3 regions of the Paraburkholderia sp. A1RI-2L genome follow, and region 2 is predicted to be linked to each of the others. Evidence: predicted binding sites of a transcription regulator. Region 2 holds the regulator's gene; each other region holds the start of a gene.
What was found. Region 2 encodes HrcA, which represses chaperone genes, less so after heat shock. Its sites were predicted from a motif close to TTAGCACTCNNNNNNNNNGAGTGCTAA; they were not measured.
Positions count from the first base shown of each region.

Region 1: groES (co-chaperone GroES) is a predicted target of HrcA. The motif match lies at 2,550-2,576, and genes of this name have one in related genera.
Region 3: rpoH (RNA polymerase sigma factor RpoH) is a predicted target of HrcA. The motif match lies at 2,072-2,098, and genes of this name have one in related genera.

Region 1 covers NZ_JARBTA010000001.1:2,109,758-2,113,942, reverse strand. Annotated here, with positions in the region: gene PWP93_RS09765 (SulP family inorganic anion transporter) at 1-725, shown strand, start outside; gene PWP93_RS09760 (DUF2252 domain-containing protein) at 818-2,209, shown strand; gene groES (co-chaperone GroES) at 2,665-2,955, shown strand; gene groL (chaperonin GroEL) at 3,000-4,185, shown strand, end outside.
Region 2 covers NZ_JARBTA010000001.1:2,232,933-2,237,117, reverse strand. Annotated here, with positions in the region: gene recN (DNA repair protein RecN) at 1-1,082, opposite strand, end outside; gene PWP93_RS10245 (NAD kinase) at 1,090-2,001, opposite strand; gene hrcA (heat-inducible transcriptional repressor HrcA) at 2,223-3,242, shown strand; gene hemH (ferrochelatase) at 3,475-4,185, shown strand, end outside.
Region 3 covers NZ_JARBTA010000001.1:2,473,372-2,477,556, forward strand. Annotated here, with positions in the region: gene leuA (2-isopropylmalate synthase) at 1-1,015, shown strand, start outside; gene PWP93_RS11290 (nuclear transport factor 2 family protein) at 1,186-1,569, opposite strand; gene rpoH (RNA polymerase sigma factor RpoH) at 2,154-3,095, shown strand; gene cydP (cytochrome oxidase putative small subunit CydP) at 3,290-3,577, shown strand; gene PWP93_RS11305 (cytochrome ubiquinol oxidase subunit I) at 3,567-4,185, shown strand, end outside.

The DNA.
Region 1 (4,185 bases), 120 kb from region 2:
CGGCCGCCATCGTGCTGCTGGTGCTGCTGTTCCTCACGCGCCCGCTGAGCCTGCTGCCCGCGGCGGTATTATCGGCGATCGTTTTCATGATCGGCGTGAAGCTGATCGACGCGAAAGGTTTGGCCGAGCTCTATCGCATGCAGAAAGACGAGTTGATCGTCGCCTCGCTGACGGCGGGCGTGGTCGTGTTCGTCGATGTGATGCACGGCATTCTCGCCGCCGTCGTGCTGTCGCTGATCGCTCATGTGCGGCATAGCTACCGCCTGCATACGCGCGTGCTCACGCGCAGTCCCTCCGGCCACTGGGTTCCGCATCGCGTCGAGCCGAATCTGTTCGCGGTGCCAGGCATCGTCGTCTACCGGTTCGAAGCGGATCTCTTCTATGCGAATACCGGACGCTTCACCGAGGAAGTGCTGATGCTCGTGAACGGCGCGAATCCGGCGCCGCGCTGGGTGGTGATCGATGCGTCGGTGATCAACAACATCGACTACACGGGCGGCAAGGCGTTGATCCAGTTGGCTGAGGAGCTCGACCGGCGCGGTATCGGCATTGCGGCCGTCGCGCTTCCAACCGGCGTGCGCCGTGAGATCGAGCGCTACAAGGCGCTGCGTGCGCGAGGCGCGCATCGCGAGATCTTCGCGACGGTCGATGCCGCGATCGAGGCGCTCAGCAACGTTGCTCCGGACACACCGGCGGCTTCGCCCGACGATGCGAAACCAGGCTGAAGCCAACGAACAGGAAGAGGGGATGACGCGTGGCTAAAACCGCTGCAGACAAGCGCAATGAACCTGCGAAAGAACCCGCTGGCCCGGGAGCCGTGGCTGTGCTGGATGATCCGTCCATGCTGTTTGGCGGGCGCGGCTCGCTGGCGTCGCGAATCGGGCGCGGCAAGGCGGCGCGCAAAATGGCGCCGCGCGCGAAGCTGGCGGTGTGCCGGCTCGACGATCGGGATCCGCTCGCGTTGCTCGACGCGTCCAACGTGGGGCGGGTGCCCGAGCTGATACCGATTCGCTACGGGCGCATGGTCGCGAATCCGTTTGCGTTCTATCGCGGCGCCGCGCCGCTGATGGCCCATGACCTTTCGAAGCTGCCGCATTCCGGCGTGACCGTGCAGCTGGGCGGCGATGCGCACCTCGCGAACTTCGGACTGTTCGCGAGCCCGGAGCGGCGCATCCTGTTCGGGCCCAACGACTTCGACGAAACGCTGCCCGGCCCGTTCGACTGGGATCTGCGCAGGCTGGCGACCTCGTTCGTGATCGCCGCGCGCGAACGCGGATTGGCGACGCGCGATCAGCGCGCCGTGGTGCGGCGGCTGTGCGAGACGTTTCGGCAGCAGATCGTCAGGTTCAGCCAGATGGATACGCTCGACGTCTGGTACTACCAGTTCAGGGCCGCGAGCATGCTCGCGATTGCCGATACGCTGGAGGAAAAACAGAAAGAACTGGCGGTGATCGAGAAGGCGCGGCTGCAGTCGTCGCGTTCCGAGATGGGGCATGCCACCGAGATCGTCAACGGCAAGCTGCGCATCAAGGACGTGGCGCCGCTCGTGTATCACGTTCCCCTGGCGAGCCCGCACGACCAAAAGCAGTACGAGGCGCAGGTCCGGCGGTTTTTCGCCGACTACCGCTTGACGCTCCCCGATGACAGGCGCGCACTGTTCGACCGCTATGAACTCGTGGATGTGGCCATTCGGGTCGTGGGCATTGGCTCGGTCGGGACGCGGTGCTATCAGGCGCTGTTCATGGCCGATGGCGAGTCCCCGCTATTCCTTCAATTGAAGGAGGCGCGCGCCTCCGTGCTGGAGGGCTATGTGCCGCCGAGCCGTTTTCCGAACCACGGCCAGCGTGTGGTGAACGGACAGCGCCTGCTGCAGTCGGCGAGCGATATCTTTCTCGGGTGGTCGAAGATGCGGCACACCGGAAACGACTGCTACGTGCGCCAGTTGCGGGACATGAAAGGCGCATTCGATTTCACCACCTTCGGTGCCGAGGATCTCGGGGAATATGCGGTCTCCTGCGCGCACGCGCTGGCCCATTCGATGGCCAAGGCGGGCGATCCGGCACTCATCTGCGGCTATATCGGCAAGTCGAGTGCTTTCGACGAGGCAGTCGAGCGATTCGCGCTCGCTTACGCCGACCGCAATGAAGCCGATTGGGAGGTCTTGAAGATAGCGGTCAAGTCGGGGCGGATCCAGGTCATACATCAATGATCAATGAGGCTGGGGTTCGCCAGGAATTTGATCAAGACCTCAATACTTGCTCGATGTTTAGGGATTCCCCTGGGGCGCGTCGTGAAATTGGGGCATGATTTGAAGGATGCGTCAGCCTGTCATGTGTTAGCTATCGTCAGAAGACTCGTGGGTCAGCGGGTGGTTAATATAAATCTTTGTTTTTAATGATAAAAATGACCATGATTCCGCGGCTTGCGCCCGTTTGGCGAGCTCGGGTTCGGGTGCCCGAGGCTCGGAATCGTGGGCTCGCCGGCCACCGCGGTGTGCCAAAAAAACCCATCCGGCCCGTTCTTGAATTTGTCATTCCCCGTCCATATAATTAGCACTCACCGCATGAGAGTGCTAACAACTCTGGTGCCAAACATCGCTGGCTGGTGGTTGTCGTCAGCCAGGTTTTGTCTCTTCAAGTCCCAACCAAGATAGAGGATCTATCCATGAACCTTCGTCCTTTGCATGATCGCGTGATCGTCAAGCGCCTGGATCAAGAAACCAAGACCGCTTCGGGCATCGTGATCCCGGACGCAGCGGCAGAAAAGCCGGATCAAGGTGAAGTCCTGGCCATCGGCCCGGGCAAGCGCGACGACAAGGGCGCCCTGATCGCGCTCGACGTGAAGGTCGGCGACCGCGTCCTGTTCGGCAAGTACGCAGGCCAGACCGTCAAGGTCGACGGCAACGAACTGCTCGTGATGCGCGAAGAAGACATCATGGCCGTGGTGAACAAGTAAGTTCAGACCACCGCTCATTCATCAAGAATTCAAGGAGTTAGAAGATGGCAGCTAAAGACGTCGTGTTCGGCGATTCCGCCCGTTCCAAGATGGTTGAAGGCGTGAACATTCTCGCCAACGCAGTGAAGGTCACGCTGGGTCCGAAGGGCCGCAACGTGGTCCTCGAGCGCTCGTTCGGCGGCCCGACGGTCACCAAGGACGGTGTCTCGGTCGCAAAGGAAATCGAGCTCAAGGACAAGCTCCAGAACATGGGCGCGCAAATGGTCAAGGAAGTCGCTTCCAAGACCAGCGACAACGCCGGTGACGGCACCACGACCGCTACGGTCCTGGCCCAGTCGATCGTGCGCGAAGGCATGAAGTACGTCGCATCGGGCATGAACCCGATGGACCTCAAGCGCGGCATCGACAAGGCCGTCGCAGCAGCTATCGACGAACTGCGCAAGGTCAGCAAGCCCTGCACGACCAACAAGGAAATCGCGCAAGTCGGCTCGATCTCGGCGAACAGCGACACGTCGATCGGCGATCGCATCGCTGAAGCGATGGACAAGGTCGGCAAGGAAGGCGTCATCACCGTCGAAGACGGCAAGTCGCTGCAAGACGAACTGGAAGTCGTCGAAGGCATGCAGTTCGACCGCGGCTACCTCTCGCCGTACTTCATCAACAACCCGGACAAGCAAGTCGCCGTCCTGGAAAACCCGTTCGTCCTGCTGTTCGACAAGAAGATCTCGAACATCCGTGACCTGCTGCCGGTTCTGGAACAAGTCGCGAAGGCTGGCCGTCCGCTGCTGATCATCGCTGAAGACGTCGAAGGCGAGGCACTGGCCACGCTGGTCGTCAACAACATCCGCGGCATCCTGAAGACCGTTGCTGTGAAGGCTCCGGGCTTCGGCGACCGTCGCAAGGCCATGCTGGAAGACATCGCGATTCTGACCGGCGGTCAGGTCATCGCTGAAGAAACCGGCCTCACGCTCGAAAAGGCAACGCTGAACGAGCTCGGTCAAGCGAAGCGCATCGAAGTGGGCAAGGAAAACACGACGATCATCGACGGCGCAGGCGAAGCCGTGAACATCGAAGCGCGCGTGAAGCAAATCCGCACGCAGATCGAAGAAGCGACCTCGGACTACGACCGTGAAAAGCTGCAAGAGCGCGTTGCCAAGCTGGCAGGCGGCGTTGCAGTGATCAAGGTCGGCGCTGCGACCGAAGTCGAAATGAAGGAAAAGAAGGCACGCG
Region 2 (4,185 bases):
CGGGCCTCGGTGAGATACGCCTCGTGCGCCTTGTCGGCGGCGGCACGCAGCACGTCGAGGTCGGAGGCGGCGTCGAGCGCCGCAAGCTGGGCGCGGCGCGCCGCGTGTTCCTCGGGCAGCGATTCGGCCTGCAGGCGGAACTTGCGTGCCGCCGAGTGCAGCGCGTCGAGCCGGTGCTCGACCTGCGCGAGCCGTTGCGGATCGAGATCGAGCCGTTGGGCGTAATGGGAGAGGGAGTAGGCCGCTTCCTGCAACTGGATCGCCGCGGGTTCGAGCGCGGCGAGCGCGTCGCCAAGCGCGGGATCGACTTCGGCGAGATCGCGCAGCTTCGAGACGATCGAGTTCAGATGCGAGATCATCGCCTCGTCGGATTCGGAGAGCGCCGCGAGCGCGCCTTGCACGCCTTCGATCAGATTCGCCGAATTCGCGAGCCGTACGTGCTCGGCGTTCACCTCTTCCCACTCGCCGGGCTGCGGCGCGAGTTTGTCGAGTTCGGCGAGTTGCCAGGCAAGGCGCTCGCGCTCGAGCTGGAGTTCCCGGTCGCGCGACATCGCGGTTTGCACGGCGAGGCGCGCGTCGCGGGCGGCGCGCCACGCGCGCGTGACGGCGGTAGCCGTGTCGACCAGGCCCGCGTGCGTGTCGAACAGCTCGCGCTGCGCGTCGGGGCGCATGAGCAACTGATGTGCGTGCTGGCCGTGAATGTCGACGAGGCGCTCGCCCACCTCGCGCAGTTGCGCGAGCGTGGCCGGCGTGCCGTTGATGAACGCGCGCGAGCGCCCGCCGCTGTCGACTACGCGGCGCAGCATTACGGTGTCCTCGCCGTCGGGCGTGGCGAGCGCCTGCTCGTCGAGCCACTGCGCCACGTGCGGCGCGGCGTCGAACTCGGCGGTGATGTCGGCGCGGCTTTCGCCCGTGCGCACCACGCCGGCGTCGGCGCGCGCGCCGAGCGTGAGCGCAAGGGCGTCGATCAGGATCGACTTGCCCGCGCCGGTTTCGCCGGAGAAAACGGAAAAGCCGTTATCGAATTCAAGGTCGAGCGCGGCGACGATCACGAAGTCGCGGATCGAAAGATGGCGGAGCATGGCGGCGTCAGTCTTCCGGGTCGTCTTGCAGCGAGGGGTGTTCGTTCCAGTGCAGCTTCTGGCGCAGCGTCCGGAAATAGCTGTAGCCGACCGGGTGCAGGAAAGGCACGGTATGGCGCGAGCGGCGCACCTCGATTACGTCGTTGAGTTCGAGGGCCGTGAACGACTGCATGTCGAAGTTCACGTTGACGTCGCGTCCCGCAATGATCTGGATGCTGACCTTGCAGTCGTCGGGGAGCACGATCGGGCGGTTCGAGAGCGCGTGCGGCGCAATCGGCACGAGCACGATGCCCTGCAACTGCGGATGCAGCAACGGCCCCTGCGACGAGAGCGAATAGGCGGTCGAGCCAGTGGGCGTGGCGACGATCAGCCCGTCCGAGCGCTGGTTGTACATGAAGCGGCCGTCCACGTGCACGCGCAGTTCCGCCATGCCTGAAACGCCGCTGCGGTTCACCACCACGTCGTTGAACGCAAGGGCGTGGTAGATCGGGTCGCCGCCGCGCGTAATGCGTGATTCGAGCAGCGAGCGCTCCTCGCGCTCGAAGCTGCCCGCGAGCAGTTGCGGCACGACTTCCTGCATGTCGGCGAACGGGATGTCGGTGATGAAGCCCAGACGCCCGTGGTTGATGCCGATGAGCGGCGTGCGGTAGGGCGCGAGCTGGCGGCCGGTGCCGAGCATCGTGCCGTCGCCGCCGAGGACCACGGCTACGTCTGCGCGCGCGCCGATTTCGGCGATCTGCAGCGCAGGATAGCCGGTGGCGCCGATTTCCTGGGCGGTGTGCGCTTCGAACACCACGTCGAAGCCGCGCTGCGAAATCGTGTGGGCGAGCGCCATCAGCGGCTCGCCGATGCCTTGCGTATTGCTGCGCCCGACGAGCGCAACCGTTTTGAACTGGCTCTGGATCTTCTGGATCTGCATGCCGGCATTACACCATAGTCGGGTCTCGAAAAGAACCTGGCAGCCCTTGTCCACGGGGCGTGGGCAGGGGCTGCGCCCCTTTTTTGCAGGCCGGCGTGACGCGGCGATGACAGACCGGCCAAAACAGTGCGCAGGCTGCCACGGTTTCCGGACGGCCGGGCCGCAGGCGCGAGCGCGGGCGGACTCGCCGCCAACCCGGCATTAGGCTAGAATTTTCAGTCATGCTAGACCCTCGCGCACAAACCCTCCTCAAAACGCTGATTGAGCGCTACATCGCCGAAGGTCAGCCGGTCGGCTCGCGCACGCTGTCGCGCTTTTCCGGCCTGGAGCTGAGCCCGGCGACGATCCGCAACGTGATGTCGGACCTCGAGGAGCTGGGGCTTGTGTCGAGCCCCCATACCTCGGCAGGGCGCGTGCCCACGCCGCGCGGCTACCGCCTGTTCGTCGACACCCTGCTCACCGTCGAGCCCTCGGCCGACGACGACGCGCTCACGCGGGCGGTCAAGACCACGCTGCGCCCCGGCGAGCCGCAAAAGGTGGTGGCGGCGGCGGCCAGCGTACTCTCGAATCTCTCGCAGTTCGCTGGCGTGGTGCTCACGCCGCGGCGCACGCACGTGTTCAAGCAGGTCGAGTTCATGCGCCTGTCGGACAAGCGAATCCTGCTCATCATCGTGACGCCCGAAGGCGACGTGCAGAACCGCATCATGGCGACGCAGCGCGACTTCACGCCTTCCGAGCTCATCGAAGCCTCCAATTACATCAACGCGCACTTCGCCGGACTTTCGTTCGACGAGGTGCGGCGGCGCCTGCGCGAAGAGATCGACGCGCTGCGCGGCGACATGACCACGCTCATGCACGCTGCCGTGACCGCGAGCACCGACGAAACCGATACTGGCGAGACCGTGCTCATTTCCGGCGAGCGCAACCTGCTCGAAGTGGCCGATCTGTCGTCGGACATGGCGCGCCTGCGCAAGCTCTTCGACGTGTTCGACCAGAAAACGAGTCTCCTGCAGCTGCTCGACGTGTCGAGCCACGCCCAGGGCGTGCAGATCTTCATTGGCGGCGAGTCGAACCTCGTGCCGATCGAGGAAATGAGCGTGGTGACCGCGCCCTACGAAGTGAACGGCAAGATTGTCGGCACGCTCGGCGTGATCGGCCCGACGCGCATGGCCTACAACCGCGTGATTCCGATCGTGGACATCACCGCGCGCCTGCTCTCGCTCACGCTTAGCCAGAGCTGAAAGCGCTTGCCGCGCGGTTTGCCCGCGTTTCCCTTTGCACCGATCATCGCCCGGAGCCGGGCCGCGCGCCACTGGCCGAATGGCTAACGGTGGGGGGTTGGCGTGCGCCGCCGCCGTGCATCCCGCGCCTCGTGAGCGGGCTTTGGAGCCGGCCCGGCGCAAGTCACGCCCGCTATAATGCGCACTGGTGCAACCTTTGCCGCGCCTTGAAGCGCGGCGTCCCTGACCGCCTATGCGTTTCGACCTGGAGCGACCCCTGCAGTCAGCCGGTGCGCATCGCGTCGCGGTGCTGCTCATCAATCTGGGCACGCCCGACGCGCCCACGCCGCGCGCCGTGCGCCGCTATCTGGCGCAGTTCCTTTCCGATCCGCGCGTGGTCGAGATTCCCGCGCCCATCTGGCAGGTCATCCTGCGCGGGCTGATCCTGCCGTTTCGCAGCCGTTCGTCGGCGAAGAAATACGCGGCGGTCTGGACGCCCGAAGGCTCCCCGCTGCGCGTGCACACGCAGAAGCAGGCCGACGGCTTGCGCCATCTGCTGCATCTGAACGACTACGCCGTGCTCGTGGACCATGCGATGCGCTACGGCACGCCCGATATCGCGGCGATGCTCAGCCAGCTCAAGCTCGCCGGCGCCGAGCGCATTTTGCTCATGCCGATGTATCCGCAATACTCGGCGTCGACCACGGCCACGGCTTTCGACGCGGCGTTCGCCAAACTGCGGCGCATGCGCAACCAGCCGGAAATTCGCACGGTGCGCGCATATCACGACCATCCGGCTTATATCGGGGCGCTCGCGACGCAGGTGCGGGAGTACTGGCAGGCGCACGGCCGCCCCGACTTCGCGGCGGGAGATCGCCTCGTGCTGAGTTTTCACGGCGTGCCGAGCCGCACGCTCGATCTCGGCGACCCGTACCACGATCAATGCCAGCAGACGGCCTCGCTC
Region 3 (4,185 bases), 240 kb from region 2:
CGCGACGGTCGAAGCCGCGATGCCCAACGTCTACGCGGACCAGATCGAGTGGATGGACCGCAACCTCGCATACCGCGACAGCATCGTGCTCTCGGTGCATCCGCACAACGACCGCGGCACGGCCGTGGCCGCCGCCGAAATGGCGCTGCTCGCGGGCGCGGACCGCATCGAGGGGTGCCTGTTCGGCAACGGCGAGCGCACCGGCAATGTCGATCTCGTCACGCTCGCAATGAATCTCTATACGCAAGGCATCGACCCGGGCCTCGACTTCTCCGATATCGACGCCGTGCGCCGCGTGGTCGAGCGCTGCAACCAGTTGCCGGTGCATCCACGCCACCCGTATGCGGGCGACCTCGTGTTCACGGCGTTTTCGGGCTCGCATCAGGACGCGATCCGCAAGGGCTTTGCGCAGCAACAACCCGACGCCGTCTGGGAAGTGCCCTATCTGCCGATCGATCCCGCCGATCTCGGCCGCAGCTACGACGCCGTGATCCGCGTGAACAGCCAGTCGGGCAAGGGCGGCGCCACCTGGCTGCTCGAGCGCGGCATGGGCTTCACGCCGCCGCGCCGCGTGCAGATCGAATTCAGCCACGCCGTGCAGACGGTCACCGACGGCTCGGGCGAGGAAATTTCGGGCGACGCAATTTGCGCGCTCTTCACGCGCGAATACCTCGAGACGCACGGTCCAGCCACGCACGCCGGCGCGGGGCGGGTGCGCTGGGAAGGCCGCGACGTCGCCATGCCGGCAGCGGCGCAGATCGATCAGGCCCACGCCCAGGCAATGGCCGGGGCGATTGCGGCAGCCTCGGGGGAAAGCGTCGAAATCACTTCATTCGAAACCATGCGCACGACGCAGGGCGCCACGGCGGTATTCGTCGGTTGCCGCGTGGGCGGCCAGCCGCTGCGTCACGGCGCCGGCGTGGCCGACGACGCCGCCCATGCGGCTGTCGCCGCCGTGGTGAGCGCGGTCAACCGCGCCGCCTGGCCTCGGGTTGACCAGCGCGCGGCGGCCTGATTACACCGGCATGCATGCCGCTCCTCGCACAGACGCGGCGGCATGGTGAAACCAGCGGTTCGGCAGAAAGCAGTACCCGGGCTTAGCGTTGAGCGCCGGCGGCAAAACGGGCCGTCGGCGTGCGCCCGATACGCTCAGCAAGCGATATCGGCGAGTGGACCTACCGGTCGTCACTCGACAGCGCAACGCGTCGCCTGCCACGCGAGCAGACGCCAGTGGCCATCCTCCTGGGTCTGAATCGCCGTGTAGGCAATGGGATAGAGCAACGCGCCGTTGTTCGCTTCCATTTCGATCAGCGCGCGGCCCGAGATCACGCAGGCCTCGCGCCCCACCGGCAGCACATCCTGCGACTGGATCTCGATCTGGCGATAGCGGCGGCGCCCCGCCGTGATCGCATCGATGAACTGCTGCTTGGTCTCTCGTTTGCCGTTCGTGTGGATGAAGGTGGCGTTGTCGGAGAGGAGTTGTTCCAGCGACGAGCCGTCGCCGTCCACCATTGCGCGAAACCGCTCGCGCTCCAACCCGCGAATCGCATCGATTATTTTTGCAGCCATTGCTCGAGCCCCTTGCGCAAGAGTCCGCATCGTCGCGTCGATCCGCGCCGAAGATTTCTCGCACGCGCCTCGATGAAATTTATACCAGGTTTTGACGCATGGAAACTTGCGATCAAAAGCATCGCCTCCATCCAGGATAAATCATCGCCAATGCGCAGCGCGACGTGCCTGACCGGCCATGAATGTCGCATCGCAGCACTTTTGGGCCGCCCCGTTGTCTATTGAACAGATCCCGGCGGAGAAATTAGGGCCATGATAAAGGCGTGACCCCAGGGTGTCAGCCGCCTCTGGAGCGCATCGCGATTCCCGGCTTTTTCCTCGACTTCATCCGCGACGGATGGCAACGCGTTCTAGAGTATTTCTTCGGCCTTCAGTGTCTTCCAGGACTGCACCGCGCGGCAAACCCCGTCCAGCTTGCCTCTCGCGGATTCGTCGAAATCTATCGAAACAAATATTTCGATAGGAGTGAACGGAACCTTGAAGTCCCTACAGACTCGAAGTATTAGCACTCGTTAATTGAGAGTGCTAACATCCACCGTGGAGTCGATGTCTGACTTTCGCAAGATCCCTTAGGAGTTCGCTACGTGAGCAACGCAATGACCATGACCCTTCCGAGTGTGCTTAGCCCGTCGTCGGCCAAGGCCGGGGGTTCGGGTGTACTGGCGCTCGCGAACGCTTCCATGCTGCCCGGCCAGCTCGGCAACATCGACGCCTACATTCAGGCCGTGAACCGGATCCCGATGTTGACGCCGCAAGAGGAGCGCCAATTCGCGACCGAGTTTCGCGAGCAAAACAATCTCGAAGGCGCGCGCCGTCTTGTGCTGTCGCACCTGCGCCTCGTGGTGTCCATCGCGCGCAATTACCTGGGCTACGGCCTGCCGCATGCCGACCTGATCCAGGAAGGCAATATCGGCCTGATGAAGGCTGTGAAGCGCTTTGACCCCGAGCAGAACGTACGTCTCGTGTCCTACGCCATGCACTGGATCAAGGCGGAGATTCACGAGTACATCCTGCGCAACTGGCGCATGGTGAAGGTCGCCACGACCAAGGCGCAGCGCAAGCTGTTCTTCAACCTGCGCAGCCACAAGCAGGGCCTGCAGTCGTTCACGCCCGAGGAAATCGACGGCCTCGCGCAGGAACTGAACGTGAAGCGCGAAGAAGTCGTGGAGATGGAAACGCGCCTTTCGGGTTCGGACATCGCGCTCGAAAGCCAGACCGAAGACGGCGAAGAGTCGTTCGCCCCGATCGCCTGGCTCTCCGACTCGCATAGCGAGCCCACCGCCGTGATCGCCTCGCGCCAACGCGACCGCCTGCAATCGGACGGCATTGCAAGCGCTCTGGAAGCCCTCGATGCGCGCAGCCGCCGCATCATCGAGGCGCGCTGGCTGAACGTCGACGACGACGGCTCGGGCGGCTCGACGCTGCACGAACTGGCCGACGAATTCGGCGTCTCGGCCGAGCGCATCCGCCAGATCGAAGCCAGCGCCATGAAGAAGATGCGCACTGCGCTGGCCGAGTACGCCTAAGCTTCAGCTGAGACACTGAGTCGCACGAAGCCGCGAGAAGGCCGCGCCACGAGGCTCGGCACGCAAAGCCCCACTCTTACCGAGAGTGGGGCTTTTTCTTTTGCCCTACAGTAATTCGTACATCTTCATGCCGTAATTTCCCATTTCTTCGTAAGATGATTTCATGTGTGATTCGGCCCTAATCTGACATCGTCATGATTCCAACCTCCGGTTCGCCTGCGCGTGCGCGACCGTTGCTGCGCGTGCGCTTGCTTCAGTGGGCTCGCGGCCCGACCTTCAGCCGCGACATCGTTCTCGTCCTCGCCCTCAAGCTTGTGCTGCTGATGGCGCTCAAATACGCATTTTTTAGCCATCCGCAGGCCGAGAACATGAGCATGCCGCCGGCAGCGGTCGCCCAAGCCCTCCTCTCCGTGCCCATGCAGCCCGGTGCCAGTCCGCCCGGAGCACCTCCATCTCAAAGGGATCTGCGCCATGCCAATTAGCGAAACCGTTGATCTATCGCGGCTGCAGTTCGCGGTCACCGCGCTCTACCACTTCCTGTTCGTGCCGCTCACGCTGGGCCTGTCATGGCTCCTCGTCATCATGGAATCGGTCTATGTGATGACCGGCAAAGCCATCTACAAGGACATGACGCAGTTCTGGGGCAAGCTCTTCGCGATCAATTTCGTGATGGGTGTCACCACGGGACTCACGATGGAATTCCAGTTCGGCACCAACTGGTCGTACTACTCGCACTACGTGGGCGATATCTTCGGCGTGCCGCTCGCCGTGGAAGGATTGGCCGCGTTCTTCCTCGAGTCGACCTTCGTGGGCCTGTTCTTCTTCGGCTGGAACCGCATGTCGAAGGGCGGGCATTTGCTCACCACGTTCTTCGTCGCGCTCGGCTCGAATCTTTCCGCACTGTGGATTCTCATCGCCAATGGCTGGATGCAGAACCCCGTGGGCGCTGCGTTCAACTACGAAACCATGCGAATGGAGCTCACGAGCCTCTTCCAGGTGATCTTCAACCCGGTCGCCCAGGTGAAGTTCGTGCATACGGTGTCTGCCGGCTACGTGACTGCGTCGATGTTCGTGCTCGGCATTTCGTCGT